Linked DNA regions of Aeoliella mucimassa. The protein of the gene in region 2 interacts with the protein of the main gene of each other region in a pairwise test. Links are inferred from orthologs where the notes say so. Each region holds a gene or a part of one and is shown on either strand. Other genes may lie near its edges.

Region 1 (8,911 bases), 760 kb from region 2 along the record:
GCCGATTTGCATGTGGTGGCTGCTTCGCCGGTAGAATGGGAACTGCCAGTCTGGATAGCTACCGACGAATTGAGCACCGTCGCATTGCTCACCCGCAACGACTATGGCGATTATCGCCAGGGGAGCGACAAAGGGACGCGACCTCGCGACACTTCGTTTTACCCTGGCAAGCAAGGACAGGCACAATGGGAGCAAGCGGTCTACTTCCATCTGCTGAACTGCGGGTTGCAGGTGACTCCGGTCGCTGGCAGCGGTTCGGGGGCGAACGAGATGCCGCTTGGTTCGAATCGCACCTACGTGTATCACGCAAATGCGTTCTCGCCCGAAGCCTGGTGGCGAGGTGTTGAGCAGGGAGCGACCGTTGTGACCAATGGCCCACTGCTCCGCCCGCAGGTCGGTGGTCAGCCCCCTGGCACGACTTTCTCTCTCGGTAATGGTGGGCAAGTGGACTACCAGGTGGGACTCAATCTGGCGAGTCGCGACGCCCGGGTGGAATACCTGGAGGTCATCAAGAATGGCGAGACCTTCGCCGAGGTACGGCTCTCCGACTGGGTGGCCAAGAAGGGGCAATTGCCGCCGGTGTCGTTTGACAGCAGTGGATGGTTCGCTGTGCGGGCGGCCACCACGGAGGAGCAAAAGTACCAGTACGCCCTGAACTCTCCTTACTACGTCGAAAGTACCGAAGGGCCGCGGGTGAGCCGCGAATCGGTCGAGTTTTTCTTGGCCTGGCTCGACGAACTGGCCGAATTGCCGGCCGACGAGCGATCGGCCAGCGAGGCCGAAATCGCCAAAGCACGCGAATTCTGGCAGCAACTTCTCTCCGAAGCCAACGCCCCGTAGGCACAAACAGCATTCGCTCCAGCGGCCGATTGGCGTAGAATGGCGGCACGCAGTGTTGCCCCGCCCGCCTTTCGCCATCCCACCAGGAGCCCCCTCATGCTGTGCCGGCTTGTGACGAGTCTCGTTATCGGTGCCTTCGTTTCTCTACCTGTATTGGCCGAAGAACCGAGCCCACCGGCCACGGAGCCTTCAACGGCTGAGGCGATTCTGCGATCCGCCACCGAGCGCATCACCCAGGCAAAATCCTTTACGGTCGACGCCAAGGCAAGCGTGGTCGTAGGGATGCCGGGTTTCGAACACGAAAAATATGGCCGCTACAAAGTGGCCGCCGAACGCCCGAACCAGTTGCTGGTGCTGCGGACCGATGGTGAGATGGGGGGCACCGTGGCTAACGATGGCAAGAAACTGTTGATGTACAACGCGGAACTGCAGCAGTACATCGAAAGCGAAGCAGCCCCGTCGCTCGATATGCTGAGCAGCGACTTTGGCATGATGTCACTGCTGGAAGGGGGCATGGGTGGTTTATTTCTTCCTTTGCTAGCCGACGATCCCGTCGCTCGACTTACTGGAGGGACAACCGCCAGCCAGGTGGTCGGCGTCGAGAAGATCGATGGATTGGAGTGCCACCATCTGAAGTTCGAGCAGGAAAGCTCTGACCTCAATGTCTGGGTCACTACCGGCGCGGCACCGACGATTCGCCGAATCTCGCCCGATCTCTCTAAGCAGTTTGCTGGCGAGGAAGGAGCCGACGACTTCTCGATCACCGTGGTGGTCGATCTGCGAGCTTGGGACCTTCCGGCCGAACTCAACGACGAGATGTTTGCCTTCACTCCCCCCGCTTCGGCGGAATTGAAGGAGGAGTTTGCGGCTGTTGCTCCGTCGGCGGTCATGCCGCCGATCGCTGCGGGACCTTCGCACCCACCGCTACTGGGAGAACTGGCCCCCGAGTTTGCTTTGATCGAGCTTTCTGGCACCAAGGCCTTTGAGCTGAAGCCGCTGATCGGACAGAAAGTCATTCTGCTCGACTTCTGGGCTACCTGGTGTGGTCCCTGCCGCAAGGGGCTGCCGACCATCGCCGAAGTGGCCAAGGAGTACAGCGACAAGCCGCTCGCGGTGTATGGGGTAAATGTTCAGGAAGATGCCGACGCGATTCGCGAGTTTCTCGATGAGACAAAGCTCGAGCTTCAGGTGCTGCGTGACGTGGGCGGCGAGGTGGCCAGTAGCTACCAGGTGACCGGCATTCCCCACACAGTGCTTATCGGACTCGACGGGCGGGTGCAGGTGGTTCACGTCGGGGTTGCCAGCAAAGAGGAGCTTACCGCCCAGATCGACGCGCTGTTGAATCGCGAAGACCTGGCGACCAAGCAACTGAATGCCGAGCAACCCGAGGCCGCGGCAGAGTCTGAAGCCGATGCTGAGCCAAGCGAGCCGGAAGCCGAGGAACCAGCCAAAACGCCCGAAGCCGAGCCCGCACAGGCGGATTCAGCTTCGGGAGAGTAATCGGTTGTAACCCGAGGTAAACGGGCGCTTGGTAATGCTGTGGGCTAGCTGCCAGCCTGACGGCTGGCCCGGCGGCGATCGGACTCTTTGAGCATGATCTTCCGCAGGCGAATCGTCTTGGGAGTGACTTCCACCAATTCGTCGTCGTCGATGTATTCCAGGCAGGCTTCCAGCGACATTTCGCGGACTGGCCGCACCTGGCTGTTGTCGTCCTTGCCAGCGGCGCGAACGTTCGTGAGTTTCTTACCGCGAACTACGTTGACCACCAGGTCGCCGCTCTTGCAGTTTTCGCCGACCACCTGGCCTTCGTAGACCTCGTCGCCCGGTTTTACGAAGAACGATCCGCGATCGTACAACGCGTCGAGCGAGTAGGCGGTGACCGGTCCTGGCTCGTTGGCGATCAGCACGCCAGCCGTGCGGTGCGGCACGGCGCCGCGTAGCGTTTCGTAGCCGTGCAGCGTGTGGTGAATCACCGCATTGCCCTGCGTGGCGGTCAGCAGCCGGCTGCGCAGGCCGATCATCGCCCGGGCGGGGATCGAGAATTCCATGTGCACGAAACCACTGTTGCCGGTCTTGTAGCCCATCTTGAGCAGTTCCGCCCGGCGATCACCCAGCAGCGACATGACCGAGCTTTGATGCTCGTCGGGCACGTCGACTACCAGCAGCTCGATCGGTTCCTGCTTCTGGCCATCGATTTCGCGAACCACCACGTGCGGCTTGCCCACGCAGAGCTCAAAGCCCTCGCGACGCATGTTTTCGATCAAAATGCCCAAGTGCATCAAACCACGGCCGCTCACGCGGTATTGCTCCATGGTCTCGCCCGGCTCGACTCGCAGGGCGACGTTCGAGCGAAGTTCGCGTTCCAGGCGGTCGCCGATCTGGCGGCTCGTCAGGTACTTTCCGTCTCGGCCGCTGAGCGGGCCATCGTTCACACGGAACGTCATGTGCAGCGTCGGTTCGTCGACCGTCACGGTCGGCAGGGCCTCGGGCTTGCCGGCGTCGGCGATCGTGTCGCCGATATTGATGGGGTCGAGCCCCACGACCGCGCACAAGTCGCCCGCTTCTACTTTCTTGACTTCCTTGCGTTCGAGCCCCTCGAACGCCAGCAATTGCAGGATTTGCTGGTTCGAAACGTTGCCCTGTCGGTCGATCACGGCCACGCGCTGACGGGCTTCGAGTTTGCCGCCGAAGATGCGGCCAATGGCAATACGGCCCACGTAATCGGAGTAATCGATGCTGGTGACCAGCAGCTGGGTATTGGCCGTGGGGTCGGCAAAACGTGGCGGCGGCACCCACTCGACCATCGCTTCGAACAGCGGACGCATATCGACTCGCTCGTCGTCCAGCGAATTGGCCGCCCACCCTTCCTTGGCCGAGGCATAGACAGTCTGGAAGTCGAGCGCTTCGTCGTCGGCACCGAGGTCAGAGAGCAGGTCGAAGACCTCGGTCACCACTTCGTCGGGACGCGAATCGGGACGGTCGACCTTGTTGATCACTACCAGCGGCCGCAGTCCGCAGGCCAGGGCTTTTTGCAGCACGAATCGGGTCTGCGGCATCGGCCCCTCAAAGGCGTCGACCACCAGCAGCGCCCCGTCGGCCATGGTGAGCACCCGCTCGACCTCGCCCCCAAAGTCGGCGTGGCCCGGGGTGTCGATCAGGTTGATGCGGTAAGTGTCCCCATCGGCAGCTTCGTAGGTGACCGCGCAGTTTTTGCTGAGAATGGTGATGCCGCGCTCGCGTTCGAGGTCGCCGGTGTCGAGCACCAGGCCGTGCTGACCGCCGGCGCGGCGGTCGAGCTCCTCGGAGCGGTACAGCCCCGACTGGTACATCAGCTTGTCGACCAAACTGGTTTTGCCGTGGTCGACATGGGCAATAATTGCCACGTTTCTAAGCAGGGAAGTGTCGGCGTACATGGGCTGGTTTGTTCGCAGGCGGGGGGGCAGTCGAGGGGGCAGTCGAGGGGGCAGGGGGGCCGGAACCGCGGTTCCGGGGTGGGCTTTCCCGGGTATCCAGAGAAAGGCATCCAGAAACAGCTTGTTGTACTCCCCACGCGAACGGGTTGTATAGGCCGGTCGGGATATTCCTTCGCCATTTGAGCTCAGGCGGCAAGATTTGCCCGACCAGACGCGACTTCCTATTCTGCCGAAGCCGATAACGGTAATTAGGAGCTTCCGGATAGCAAAGCTTGTTGCCGTCGGAAGATCATCCTATACTTTGATGATACGTAGATTTGCGTCATTGACGCCCTGCTTCGGCCACCAGCCAGCCGGCCAACGAGCAGGACGCCGTATCCCCGAACCATCCCACCCCAGCGGGGAGCGATTGTGCCCGATAACGCGCACGAAAGCCGAGACATTGGCGACCACGAAGTCGCTGTAGCAGGACAGAAACCGCAGGTGCTTTGCCTGGGCGGTAGTAACGATCAAGTTGCAGCCATCCAGCAACGCTTTGGCGACCAGATGCACGTGGTGCGTGTTGGATCGCCGATGCGAGCCATGGCGGAACTTGCCCGCGGAGATTTCGTAGGCGTGTATGCCGACGCGGAACACTTCTCCGCCGCCTTCGACGCGGGGCAGGTCATGCAGAATCAGCAGATTCTGCAGAGTATGTCCGACGGGGTACTGCTTCTAGGCAGCGACAACGTAATCATTTGGAGCAATGGCCGACTCGGCGAATGGGTCGGTGTGCAGGACGTTGTCGGTCAAAATCTTTACAGTGTACTCTCCGATCCCGAGATCCTCGGTTCCGAGTTCTGCCCCTTCGGTCGGGCGTTGAGCACCCAGCACCCCAGTGCGAGCACGCTCCGCTGCGAAGACAACCGCTGTTACCGAGTGCATGCCGCCCCGCTGTTTGAGGGTAGCGAGCAAAGCCGGCACCTGGTGGTCACCATTCGCGATGTGACCGACGAGTACCACGAGCGCCAGAAGCTGGCCAACATCCATCAAGCCGGTGTCGAACTAGCCGACCTGACCCCCGACGAAGTCGCCGACATGGACTTCAACGGGCGGATCGAACTTTTGAAGGACAACATCCTGCATTGCACACAGGACGTCCTCAAGTTCGACGTGGTCGAGATTCGCATGCTCGAACAATCGACCGGCTCGCTCAAGCCGCTGCTGGCGGTCGGCATGAAACCGGAAGCTGAAGCCCGCGAGTTGATTGCCAGCACCGAAGGCAATGGAGTCACCGGTTGGGTGGCAGCCACTGGTCAAAGCTATCTGTGCGAAGATACCAGCAAAGACGGCCTGTACCTCGAAGGAAGCCAGGGAGCCAAAAGCTCGATGACCGTGCCGCTGATGCTGCACGACGACGTGATTGGTACTTTCAACGTCGAGAGTCCCGAGGTCAAAGCCTTTACCAACAGCGACTTGCAGTTCGTCGAGATCTTCTGCCGCGACCTGGCAGTTGCCCTCAATACGCTGGAGTTGCTGGCCGCTGAGCAGGCAAACACGGCCGCTGCCAGTGTCGAAGCCATTCATCGCGCGGTGGCCCGCCCGGTAGACGACATCCTGAACGACGCGGTGAACGTGATGGAGCGTTACATCGGCCACGATCCCGCCGTGGTGGAACGCTTGCAACGTATTTTGATGAACGCCCGCGACATCAAGCAGGTGATTCAGAAGGTGGGACAGTCGATGGCTCCATTAGAAGCGCGCCCCGCATCTTCGCGACCCGAGCAGCGTCCCGCCCTGGTGGGCAAGCGAGTGCTGGTGGTCGACGAAGACGAGAGTGTTCGCAGTGCCGCGCACGCGCTACTCGATCGCTACAGCTGCGTGGTGGAAACCGCCCACGACGGCAACGAAGCAGTGCTCATGGTCCGCAACCTCGGCCAGGGGCAACGGTACGATGCCATCATTTCCGACATTCGCTTGCCCGATATGTCGGGCCACCAACTCATGTTGAAGCTGGCCGAAATGAGCGAGCATGTTCCGCTGATTCTGATGACCGGATTCGGCTACGACCCTGGGCACTCCATCGTCAAAGCTCGGCAAGCAGGCCTGAAGCACGTGTTGTACAAACCGTTCCGCCTGGATCAACTACTGGAAGCCGTAGAACAAACGGTGACCCCCGAAGCCTGATCCTCGCCGCGAACCTTTCCGCATCACTTGCCCTCGCTCGATCGTCATCATGTCGATGTTTGTCCGTTTGCTTCTTTTTTTAGTGGCCATGGGTGGCAATTTCACCTTCTGGGTGGCCGTGATCAATCGCACCCACGCGTATGGCTGGAATCGCAAGTTCGTCGATGTGCTGATGCTGATCTGCCTGCTGGCGGTAGCCGTGGCTGCCTGGCCGCTGGCGCTGTTTGCCGCGGGAACTAATTCGGTCGCCTACTTGCCCGCGCTGCCGGAGTGGCTCGTGCAAGGTTGGGGATGGGCCTCCGTAGCGGCCGCGGGGCTGATGTTTGCTCATAACACCTGGCGATGGTTGCACCCCGAACGCCGAGGCGGTACCGGGCAGGTGACGCGCATGCCGCTGGATATGAAGGTCGAGGACTCCAGCGAACTTCTCGCTGAGGGAGTTCCCCAGAAGCTCGGCGCGCTACCAGGCAACCAAGTGGTGTCGCCGGAGTGCGTGGAGATGGAGCTGCTGGTGCCAAACCTGCCAGCGGCCTTCGAGGGGCTGAAGATCGTGCACCTGTCCGACCTGCATATGTCGGGGCGCATCAAGCAAGCCTACTACGACACGATGGTCGACTACGCGAACGACTGGCAAGGCGATCTGGTGGTGATCACCGGCGACATCGTCGAACGACCTTGCTGCTACGATTGGGTCGAGCAGACGCTCGGCCGGCTCGAAGCACGCGACGCCCGCCTGTTCGTGCTCGGTAATCATGACGTAAAGGCTGGCCCCGACGAAGTGCGGCGGCGACTCACTGCGATTGGGTTCCTCGACGTCGGTTGTCGCTGCGAACGCATCCGGATCGAACGTGGTACCTGCCTGATCGCAGGCAACGAGACTCCCTGGTTCAGCCCCCCGCCGCTGGTTCCTCCTAGCAACGGTGCAAACGAAACGCTGCGAATCGCCCTGTTGCACACGCCCGACAACTTTGCCTGGGCGCAAGGAAATGGGTTCCACGTCGCCCTGGCGGGGCATAACCATGGCGGGCAGGTTCGCTTCCCGATCATCGGGGCGCTACTTTCCCCCAGCATTTATGGCACCCGCTACACGGCCGGCGTGTTTCGCTCGCCGACGACGGTCATGCACGTAACGCCTGGCACCGGATCGATGTCGCCAATTCGCTGGAACTGCGCCCCCGAGCTCAATCTGATCACGCTCCGCAAGGCGTAGCGACTGGCGGTCGCCGAGCACGACTTGCTACCATGGCAGTGCCAACTCGTCGTGATTCCTCAATCGCTATAGCTACACATGCTCCGCCAATTGCTAGAGATGCCGTACTGGAAGGTCGTGCTATTCGCCACGATCGCTATTGGCACCGTCGGCATCCTGGCGAACTACCCCGACTACTTACCGCCGAACTTTCACGCGGTCTTTCTGCTCGGCCGGCAAGGCTACTTCTTTGGCATCTACCAATGGGCGTTCTACGCTCATTTGATCGCGGGGCCGGTGACTTTGGTGCTAGGCACGCTACTGATGAGCGAAACGCTCCGCAGTCGCTGGCCGAAAGGGCATCGCACAATGGGGCAAGTGCAGGTGGCCGCTGTGTTGCTGCTGCTTTGCCCTAGCGGGCTGGTGATGTCGTACTGGGCGATGAGCGGTGTGATCGCTGCAGTGGGACTGGCAACGCTTGCGATGCTAACCGCGGTGAGCATCCTGCTGGGATGGAGGGCTGCTGTGGCAGGACGCATGGATGCCCACCGGCGGTGGATGCTGCGAACCTTCGCCCTGCTCGCCTCGTCGATCGTGCTACGCCTGATAGCAGGCACGACCGAGTGGCTGCAACTGCAAGGCAACTACCCGCTGTCGGTCTGGGTGTCGTGGATCGCTCCGCTCGTGGTGGTCGAACTCTATCTCCGCAGCCGACGACGAGCGCCCCAAGTCGCCCGTACCTCTTTGGCGAAATAGCCAAACTCACTCCCCCAGCTTCTCCCCGCCCGCCTTGGTAGCCATCGCCCGCAGCACTTCGTGGTCGATGTCGACTTCAATCAATTCGGAGTGCCCGTCAACGTATCCGACGATGAATACTCCATGATGGTTGGCTTCCGACTCCTCGGTGATCGCGAGCAGTTCTTTCAGGGTGATATCGCGTGGTTCCATCCACTCGATCTGACTGCCAGTCAGTTCGACAAGCAGCAGTGTGCTACTGCTGCCATCCGTGATTTCGCTTAGCTTGCAGGGAGTACTTCCGTTGAAAACACACTCGGCACCGGTCACGGCTACGTAGCTGGTGTAATTGTCGTCGACAGCGTCCATGGGGCATTTGTATTCATAAAGGGTTGTCCGTCGAGCGATGGCGTTGGTCTCGTGGTCCCATGGTTTGGTCAGATCGATCTTCTCAGATACCGTTTCCCCTGCAAGGTAAGGCAAGATCAGCGTGCGCCAACTGTGGAGCGGGTTTCCTTGTTCGTCGACCGAGTAGGCAGGGGGGAGCTCACCATGCTTCGATTCGTAG
Region 2 (9,025 bases):
GGAGCACATTTGTAGCTTGTTTACCAAGCGGGGCCGCCAGATGCCCGAGCGTAACGAGCGGCAGGCCGACTTTCCTCAAGGTGCGGCCAGTATCTTTAACCCCAATGGCACCGCCCCTGGCATTCACGCCCAGGCGACGAAAGCCGCAGGGGGAAGCTGCCACCTATTCGCGTTGCCTGGCGTGCCGGCCGAGATGCATGAAATGTATACCGCCACGGTTGCCCCGGCCGTGCTGAGCCTGATCGGCGAGCCCCGCGTGATCCGCCATCGGGCGATCAAAATCTTCGGGCCAGGCGAGAGCCAGCTCGAATCGATGCTGCCCGATCTGATTGCTCGGGGCCGCGAGCCGCGAGTCGGCATCACCGCCAGCGGAGCGACGCTCACGCTGCGAATCACCGCCAGCGGGCCCGACGAGGCCTCGTGCCTGGCGGCCATGGAGCCGACCGCCCAGCAAATTTACGACGCAGTAGGCAAGTACGTGTTCGGCGAAGGCGAAATCGATCTTCACCACGCGACGCAGCAGTTATTGGCCGAAAACAACGCGACTCTAGCGACTGATGAGTGCTTTACACGGGGCCTGGTGGCCTCGTGGATGGCTGAGGACGAGTTGGCCGAGCGAACGTTTACTGGCGGGCAGCTGTCCTGGACAATGAGCGACGTAGCTCAGGCTGCCAGCGACGTCCGCGAGCGACTCGGCAGCACCTACGGGTTGGCCATTGGCCCGCCGATGGCAACCGAACAGGTGACCGTCGCGGTGGCCGACGAGCGACGCGTGGTGACTGAGGATTTTAAACTAGGCGGGCACCCGGCCGTGGTCGGCCCACGCATTGCCAAGTGTGCCCTCAATCTGTTACGAAGAGCGATTATCGGCGACGCGTAGATCGTGTCGTCCGTGTTTTCCCCCATCCACCGATCGGTCTACCCACCGTGTTCAATCTACGCATCGCCGCTGCCAGTGTGAATCAAACTCCGATGGACTGGAGCGGCAATCGCCGCCGGTTGATCTCGGCCATCGAAGAAGCCCGCGTGGCAGGGGCACGCATCCTCTGTCTGCCCGAGTTGGCCGTCACGGGATATGGCTGTGAGGACATGTTCTTCTCGGTCGGCGTGCAGCAGGCGGCCCTCGAAGGGCTCAGCAGCTTGCTGCCGCACACCCGCGGCATGGCAGTCGCAGTAGGGTTGCCGTTGTTTTACGAGTCGAGCCTGTACAACGCCGAAGCGTTGATGGTCGACGGCGAACTGGCCGGCATCGTCTGCAAGCAGTTCATGGCCAGCGACGGCATTCATTACGAGCCGCGGTGGTTCCGCCAATGGCCAGCCGGAGTCGTCGGTCAGATGGAACTCGACGGCCGGTTGGTGCCCGTCGGTGACCTGTTGTTCGACATCGGCGGAGTCCGCATCGGTTTCGAGATCTGCCGCGACGCCTGGATCTCCGAACGACCAGGCGGACGCCTGGCGCGACGCGGAGCCGATATCATTCTAAACCCCAGCGGTAGCCACTTTGCCTTTGGCAAACAAGCGACTCGCGAGCGACTGGTGCTCGAAGGCTCGCGGGCGTTCGGCGTCACGTTTGTGTATTGCAACCTGCTTGGCAACGAGTCGGGACGCAGCATCTACGACGGCGGCGTGCTCATGGCCAGCGGTGGCAAAATGGTCGCCCGCGGCCGGTTGTTCAGCTACTCCGACATCGAGCTGACCGTCGCCGACTTCGATATTCATCGCAATCGACTGGCCCGTGGGCAGGCGTTCGACGCTCGCACTCGCGTCGAACGAGCCGGCGAGTCGCTGCAGTTCCTGCCGATGGACTGGCAAGACGCCGGACCGAGCCTGGTCGACAACGTGTCGGATCCCGAACCGTGGGAAATCGGCCAGCATTCCAAGTTCGAAGAGTTCAGCCGGGCGGTGCCACTCGCGCTGTTCGACTACCTGCGGAAGAGTCGGGCCCAGGGCTTCGTGGTTTCGCTCAGCGGTGGTGCCGATTCGAGTGCGGTCGCGGTTCTCGTGAACCTGATGATTCAGCGGGCGCTCAAGGAGATGTCACCCGCCGAGTTTGTCGATCGCTTGGGGAGCTTCCCGCGACTCAAGGCAGCACTCGAGTCGCTCGACACCGAAGATCCCATCGAGGTGGCCAAAACGTTTACCGGTGCACTGCTGGCCTGCGTGTATCAACCCACGCGGAACTCGTCGGATACCACGCGTAATGCTGCGAAGACGGTGGCCAACGCCGTGGGGGCCGATTACTTCGAGTGGGACGTCGACGCTCAGAATCAGGGGTACATCGATCTGGTGTCGAAGGCCGTGAATCGCGAGCTGGAGTGGGAAACCGACGACATCGCACTGCAGAACATCCAGGCCCGCACGCGGGGGCCGGGCGTCTGGTTGTTGGCGAACCTGCGGGGAGCCATTTTGCTGGCGACCAGTAATCGCAGCGAAGCAGCCGCCGGCTACGCGACCATGGACGGCGACACCTGCGGTGGGCTTTCGCCGATCGCAGGCATCGATAAGCAGTTTATTCGCAAGTGGTTGCGATGGCTCGAGACCGTTGGTTCGGAAGACTTACAGCCGGTGCCCGAGTTGGCCGTGATCACCGCCCAGGAACCAACCGCCGAACTCCGCCCGAACGAAGAGCACCAGACCGACGAAGCCGACCTGATGCCTTACCCGGTGCTCGATGCAATCGAGCGGGCGGCGATTCGCGACAAGCAACTTCCGGCCGACGTGTACGCGGTGATCCAAGCCCAGTACCCCGAGGTCGAGGCCACGCAGGTGGGGCGATGGGTGGTTCGGTTCTTCGAGCTGTGGTGTCGCAATCAATGGAAACGCGAGCGATACGCTCCTAGCTTCCACGTCGACGACGAGTCGCTCGACCCGAAGAGCTGGTGCCGGTTCCCAATTCTCAACAGCGGCTTTGCCGAAGAGCTAGCCGAGTTGAAAGAGCAGCTAGGTATCTAAAGCACTCGTAAGAGTCGTCCCGGCGAGTGGTTGCCACATTGCGCTTTTAGCGGACGCTACTCCTACCAGGACGTGTACGCGACGTTAATACAGCTTGCAGTTTTGTTGAGAGCTGCGGCGACAATGCGTGCGGAGTCCAAGGCACTGTTTCCATCGCGTTCGGCATTTGCGTCGAACCGCGTACCTGCTGCAAGTCGTAATACCTCCAGCGGTCTTGCTCGACTCTGTGGGTGGTGCGGTGTTGCTCTCAGCGACTTCGTCTGCCGAGTAGCCATACATCTGACGGGCCATCTGCAAGTAATCGGCCACCGGTTGCAAACCAATCGCAGCGCGGCGCTCGTCGAGCGTCGCCTCGTCCTGCGTAGGGCGAAGCACTAACTCTCCCGCTTCGACATGGAGCTGCGTACCAAACTTCTGTGGTTTGCCTTGAGCCACGAGCACGCGATCGGTCAGGTAGGCGACGTTCTGCTGCGAGACTTCGTGTTGAGGTAGCTCGTTCATGAGCGTCAGGCACTTGAGCTGAAACTCCGGCGACCGATCCGCATGCTGCACCAGCAGCCAGGCCGCCTCGGAGCCTTGCTGGCCCACTTGGCTTATCGTTGGCCAGCCTTGGGTATCAACCAGTTTCCGCAGCCAGGCGGTGTTGTCGGCGTCGACCTGCTTGAGTCGCTCGGCAAGTCGCTGATATTCCAGCGGGGTGGTCTTCAGCCACTCCTGCAACCGGTTCTTCGACGAGTCCCCTTCGGCTGGCTTGTCGTCGTAGGGGCGCCCGTTGGTTTGCTCCCAATCGAGCAGTGCCTTGCGAGCCTGCTGATCGACATCCCAGCGACGTTGTAATTCGCGTGTGAGCGCAGAACGCGTGTTCTGCTCCGTGGCAGTGGGCTCGTCGGCAAGGATAGCCGTGGCAAAGTTCAGCGCCATGGCCAGCAGGGCGGTGAGAGACTTCATGTCAATCGTCTGATGCGTAATAGACGCCTGGTGGGAGAGGACCTCTACTTAACTGTTCGCACTGATTATTGTATCCCTTTTTGCCTCGCGGGTGTTAGCCACCTGCCTTGCGAACTAGCCGCCAGCAGCGGTGAATTCGCTGGTTGCGGAAGTCTTCCGGCACGGTTTGTTTCGAGATTTCCCGCGTCTGGTAGCTGGGCAGTTCATTTTCGTCGAACTTGAACCGGCGGAAATTGTTGCTGAAATAGACCACTCCCTCGGGCGACATCCGCTCGGCCAGTGCTTCGAGCAGTTCCGCGTAGTGATGCTGCACGTCCCAGTCGTCGATTTCCTGCCGGTCGGCACCGGTCCGCTTGGTATTGCTGAAGGTCGGTGGATCGACCACGGCTAGGTCGAACATCGGCTCGCTCGGCAACGCGTGCACCCACTCTCGCGAGTCGGCTACCAGGAACTGATGCTGAGGACCACCGAATCCGTTACGCTTGAGATTTCGCTCCGCCCATTCGATGTAACTCGGCGACAGGTCGACCGTGGTGGTGCTCACCGCCCCGCCGGCCGCCGCGTACACGGTGAACGACCCGGTGTAGGCAAACAGATTCAGGAACCGCTTGCCGGCCGCTTCGTCGCGGACCATGCTGCGGGTCTGGCGGTGGTCGAGGAACAGCCCGGTATCGAGGTAGTCGGAGAGGTTTAGCTCGAACTCCAGCCCTCCTTCGTGAGCGATCATTATTTGATGGTCGCTGCCAAACTTATCGTACTGCGACGCGCCGCTTTGCGTCTGACGGAACTTGGTAAACACCCGCTTGGGGTCGACCTCTAAAGTCTTCGCCGCGGTGGTGACCATCAGATCGAGCCAGTCGGCGTGTTCGGCGGCGGTGCGTTCGTGGGGGCGGACGTACTCGGCGATCACCAACGCGTCTTCGTAACGATCGACGATCAGCGGCACGTCGGGCACGTCGCGTTCGTACAGCCGAAAGCAAGTGATGCCCCGCCGAGTCGGCCAGCGGCGAAGATGCCGCGCGCGTTTCGATAACCGATTCGCAAACTCGATCGCTTGCCGCTGTGCTTCCTCTTTAAGTCCACCAAATACAGGGGCCGGTTGTTCGCGTTTGGTGCGCGCGGGCTTGGGCGTGTCGCTTAACTGCTTCTGGGGTGGTTGCTGCGCGGCTGTTTGCTTGTGACTCGATTGGTCGCCTCGTTGTTCGTCGGGCGTTTGCTCAGCGGGAGCTTGCTGTTCGGGCGAGTGCTCATCGGTTGGCGCAACGCTCGGTGTCTTGATCACTTTACCCTCGGCGTCGCGGCGCGGAGGTCGTGGGCCGAGGAACTGGTAGAACGTGCACTCGATGCGACCGTTGTAGAGCTTGCGACGCCGAGTGGCGGTCTGGCCAATCAGGCGTTCGAAGTCTTGTCGGGCGGTCAGCAAGTAGTGCGACCAAGTCGGCAACCGGCGAAGCACGATCGGAATTTTCTTGTGCAGCTCGATCGATTCACGCTCGTCGCCGATGCGGATGCCGTACGGGGGATTGCAGATCAAACACCCGTACTGGCGGCTGCTGGTGAGTTCGTAAAAATCGCGCTGTTGAAAGTGAATGTCGCCGACCACGCCCGCCCGCTCCGCGTGATGGCGAGCCAGTTCCAGCGATTTGGGATTGAGGTCTGTTGCGACGATCCGCTGCTCGAGCGGCGGCCCCCACAGGTCGCGGGCCTCCTCGCGAGCAGTATGCCAGCGGTCGGCCCCGACGGCCGGCCAAGCCTCGGCGGCGAACTCACGATCGATCCCGGGGGCCGAGTTGCGACCCTGCAGGGCGGCCTCGATGGCAATGGTGCCAGTGCCGCAGAAGGGATCGATCATCGGCCGGTCGCGATTCCAGACGCTCAGCGATACCATGGCCGCGGCCAATGTCTCGCGCAACTGACCCTCGGCCACGCTGGTACGATAGCCGCGTTTATGGAGACCTAAGCCGGAGGTATCGAGCAGCAGCGTCGCGGTGTTCTCGAATAGCTCGACCTCAATTGCGTAGCTCGCGCCGGTCTCGGGGAGCGCCGCAACGTGATGGGCCTGCAGCAGTCGCTCGGCGACCGCTTTGTTCACGATTTTCTGACACGCCGGCACGCTCGATAGCTGCGACTTATGCGAGCGACCTCGCACGGGAAACGCCCCGTCGGCCGGGATCCAGCGTTCCCACTCGAGCGAGTTGGTACCATCGAACAATAGCCCGAAGTCGTCGGCCTGGAACGAGCCGATGGCAATCACCACCCGCTCGGCGGTCCGCAGCCACAGATTCGCCCGGCAGATGGCCGACTCGTCGCCGGAAAACGCCACGCGCCCCGGCCGTAGCACCCGCGGGGCGTAGCCCAACTTTTCGAGCTCGCGAACCACGAGTTTCTCCAGGCCAAAAGCGGTGGTGGCAATCAGTTCGTAAATCGTAGCGCTCGCAGGTAGTTGGGGGATGGAGGGCAGGGGGGAAGGTTGAGCCTCGTCGTGGCCGAAGGTACACGCCATAATACTCTGTAAGGCTCACGAATGTTACGGACCGGTCCCCACTCGCCATGCTGCAGCGTTACAAACTCCAGGACGAACCCCTTTCGCGGTACTACTACGCGTACGTACCCCCCGGCGAGCGGCTGCCGCTGGTTCTGGCCTTTCACGGCGGCGGCAGCACCCCGCTCGATATGGCCCGCTTCAGCCAGCTGACGCAGGTCGCCGAGCAGCAGCGGTTTGCCGTGGTGTTCCCCTCCGGCAGCGGCCCTTGGCCGGAGTATCTCACGTGGAACGCGGGCATCTGTTGCGGGCACGCTTCGCGGCGCAACATCGACGACGTTGGCTTCGTCGGGCGTTTGCTCGATCGTTTGCTCGACCAATTTCCTATCGACCCGAGCCGGGTGTACGCTACCGGCATGTCGAACGGCGGCATGTTCTCGTACCGCCTGGCGGCCGAAATGCCGCATCGTTTTGCGGCCATCGCTCCCGTCGCAGGCTGTTTGAGCATCGACCCGCCGCGGTTGCCGAGGGCGGTGCCCGCCCTGCATATTCACGGTACCGCCGACCATTTTGTGCCGTACCAGGGGGGCGGGGGGAAGCGCAGCTTACGGCAGATTCAGTTTCCGTCGGTCGCCGAGTCGCTCACGCGCTGGTCGGCTGCCTGCGGCCTTGAAGCCGCCGAGCCGGAGTACCGCGAGTACCCCTACGATCGCACTTTGGCCAACGACGAGCCTTTGGCAGCCCATCGGGCGGTCTACGCGACAGTCGACGGAGTCGACCAAGTGGTCGAAATTCGCGTTTCTGGCGGGGGACACACCTGGCCGGGCTCGGCTCCGCTGTGGTGTTTTCTGGGGCCAACGCTCCTAGGGCTGCCCGCTGGCGAGGTGATATGGCGGTTTTTTGAGCAGTTTTTTTGCACAGCTCGTAGCTCTAAGTAAAATGAAGTTTCACCGGAACCTTTGCATCCATTGCTCCCTCGGCGGCCGCGGTGCCCAACACCCCGTTGCGCTGGCCGCCCACCCGCTTATCTAGCGTCCCACCTTTGTACCAGGAACAGTCTCCATGATTCGCCTCTGCACTACCGCTCTAGTGTTGTTTTGCTTATGCAGCTCGACGCTGCTCGCACAAACCGTGCGATTCGAAACGTCGGTAGGCAGTTTCGACATGGTGCTCAACCCCAACGACGATCCCAATCTCGATCCGCTGGTCAACAACATGTTGGCCTACGTCGGGCTGGGACGGTACCACTTCAGTGCGATTAACCGGGCGGTCGATCAGGACAACGACGACGCCAGCGACGACTTTGTCCTGCAAATGGGGGGCTTCATGGGATTTGCTCCCGATCCCGATCAATGGACCCGCATGGTGCAATCGGTCGAGAAGCTGAATGAGGTTGTCACCGATGCCGATGGCGATGGCGAAGTCGACTTCGATTCGATCACCAACTCCCGCGGCACCGTGTCGCTGGCCTTGGCTTCTGGCAACGTGAACAGCGGTACCAGCAGCTTCTTCATCAATCTCGGCGACAACTCGTTTCTCGACTCGCAAGGCTTCGTCCCCTTCGCCGAGATTCAGAACATGCAAACCATCGATCAGATCATGCGGCTCGAACAGCTTGATTTGAGCGAGCAACTAGGCAGTTCCGGCAACTTGGCTTTCACCGACGTGCCGATCACCGAGGAAGAGCGTTTGGTGGTTGTGAAGCGGGCCTACGTGGTCGATCCCGGCGACGACTTCTCGTTCGTCGGACCCATCGCTGAAGCATTGCTCGCCCAGCGCGAAATGGAACAAGAACTCGCCGCACTCGCCTTTGGTAGCACCTCGGGCGGGGGATCGGCTTCTAATACGTCGACGACCAACGTGCCGGAACCTGCATCGCTGGCTTTGCTGGCTGGACCACTCGCCCTGTTGGGCTGGTACGGTATCCGCCGCCGCTCGTAGATAGCCAGCATTGCCGTGTGCCGGTAACGTGCTCGCTGGACCGTTACGATGTCGTTGGTCCTGGCACCGGCACTTCAAACTCGGCCAATAGCGGCAAATGATCCGAGGCGGCTCGCGCCACCGCGAGTCGCCCCGCGTAGCCATTCACGGCCTGGCAATCGCCGCGGAAGTAGATGTTATCGAGCGGGCGGAGCGGTGCCCTGGCGGGGAACGTGCGCTGCAGCCCGGTAGCCGAAGCGTATCCGGCCGGTACCATCAGCCGCTTGCCAATCGCTCCCCATACGTCGTTGAAGTCGCCCCCGATCAAACTGGGGGTGTGATGATGCACCCGCGCCAGGGCCGAATCGTCGAGCAACCGCCGTAATTGGATGCGCCGCTCGTAGCCCGCCAGGCCCAGGTGCAAGTTGGTGACCACCAACGTGCGCTGGTGTCCCTCATGGTGGAGGGTGAGCTTGGCGATCTGCGCGCGGCGACGTTTCTTGGGCCAGACGGTCAGTTCGAAGTCCTCCGATTCGTGAATCGCGAACCGAGTCAGCATCGCGTTGCCATAAGCCCCTTTTTTGAGTGTGACGTTCCGCTGATAGATCGAGTGCGCGAAGCCAAGCTGCTCGGCCAGCACTTCTACCTGACACTCACCCCGCGAGCGGGGCACCCCGTCGTCGACTTCCTGCAGCAACACAATGTCGGGCTCGTAGTGGGCAA

Evidence for each region.
Region 1: the proteins of rlmKL (region 2) and typA interact in binary tests that used the Escherichia coli proteins (3 or more experiments, as listed by UniProt). The link is inferred for Aeoliella mucimassa from one-to-one orthologs.

The regions. Positions count from the first base shown.
Region 1 is NZ_CP036278.1:4,914,152-4,923,062, reverse strand. The notes cover bases 1,805-4,772. They hold typA (translational GTPase TypA), read right to left. Parts: upstream 4,224-4,772; coding sequence 2,385-4,223; downstream 1,805-2,384. Other genes in these bases: Pan181_RS19265 (hybrid sensor histidine kinase/response regulator), read left to right, coding at 4,665-4,772; Pan181_RS19275 (DUF2092 domain-containing protein), read left to right, coding at 1,805-2,340. In the rest of the region: Pan181_RS19280 (CehA/McbA family metallohydrolase domain-containing protein), read left to right, coding at 1-840; more of Pan181_RS19275, read left to right, coding at 937-1,804; more of Pan181_RS19265, read left to right, coding at 4,773-6,419; Pan181_RS19260 (metallophosphoesterase), read left to right, coding at 6,469-7,629; Pan181_RS19255 (DUF2306 domain-containing protein), read left to right, coding at 7,708-8,364; Pan181_RS19250 (DUF1559 family PulG-like putative transporter), read right to left, coding at 8,371-8,911. UniProt on the Escherichia coli protein: A 50S ribosomal subunit assembly protein with GTPase and nucleotide-independent chaperone activity, required for 50S subunit assembly at low temperatures, may also play a role in translation.
Region 2 is NZ_CP036278.1:4,151,510-4,160,534, reverse strand. What follows is about bases 3,700-6,781. They hold rlmKL (bifunctional 23S rRNA (guanine(2069)-N(7))-methyltransferase RlmK/23S rRNA (guanine(2445)-N(2))-methyltransferase RlmL), read right to left. Parts: upstream 6,404-6,781; coding sequence 3,995-6,403; downstream 3,700-3,994. Other genes in these bases: Pan181_RS16245 (alpha/beta hydrolase family esterase), read left to right, coding at 6,451-6,781; Pan181_RS16255 (DUF6624 domain-containing protein), read right to left, coding at 3,700-3,900. Outside these bases: Pan181_RS16265 (competence/damage-inducible protein A), read left to right, coding at 1-880; nadE (NAD(+) synthase), read left to right, coding at 928-2,952; more of Pan181_RS16255, read right to left, coding at 3,037-3,699; more of Pan181_RS16245, read left to right, coding at 6,782-7,320; Pan181_RS16240 (peptidylprolyl isomerase), read left to right, coding at 7,445-8,323; Pan181_RS16235 (endonuclease/exonuclease/phosphatase family protein), read right to left, coding at 8,367-9,025. UniProt on the Escherichia coli protein: Specifically methylates the guanine in position 2445 (m2G2445) and the guanine in position 2069 (m7G2069) of 23S rRNA. Methylation occurs before assembly of 23S rRNA into 50S subunits.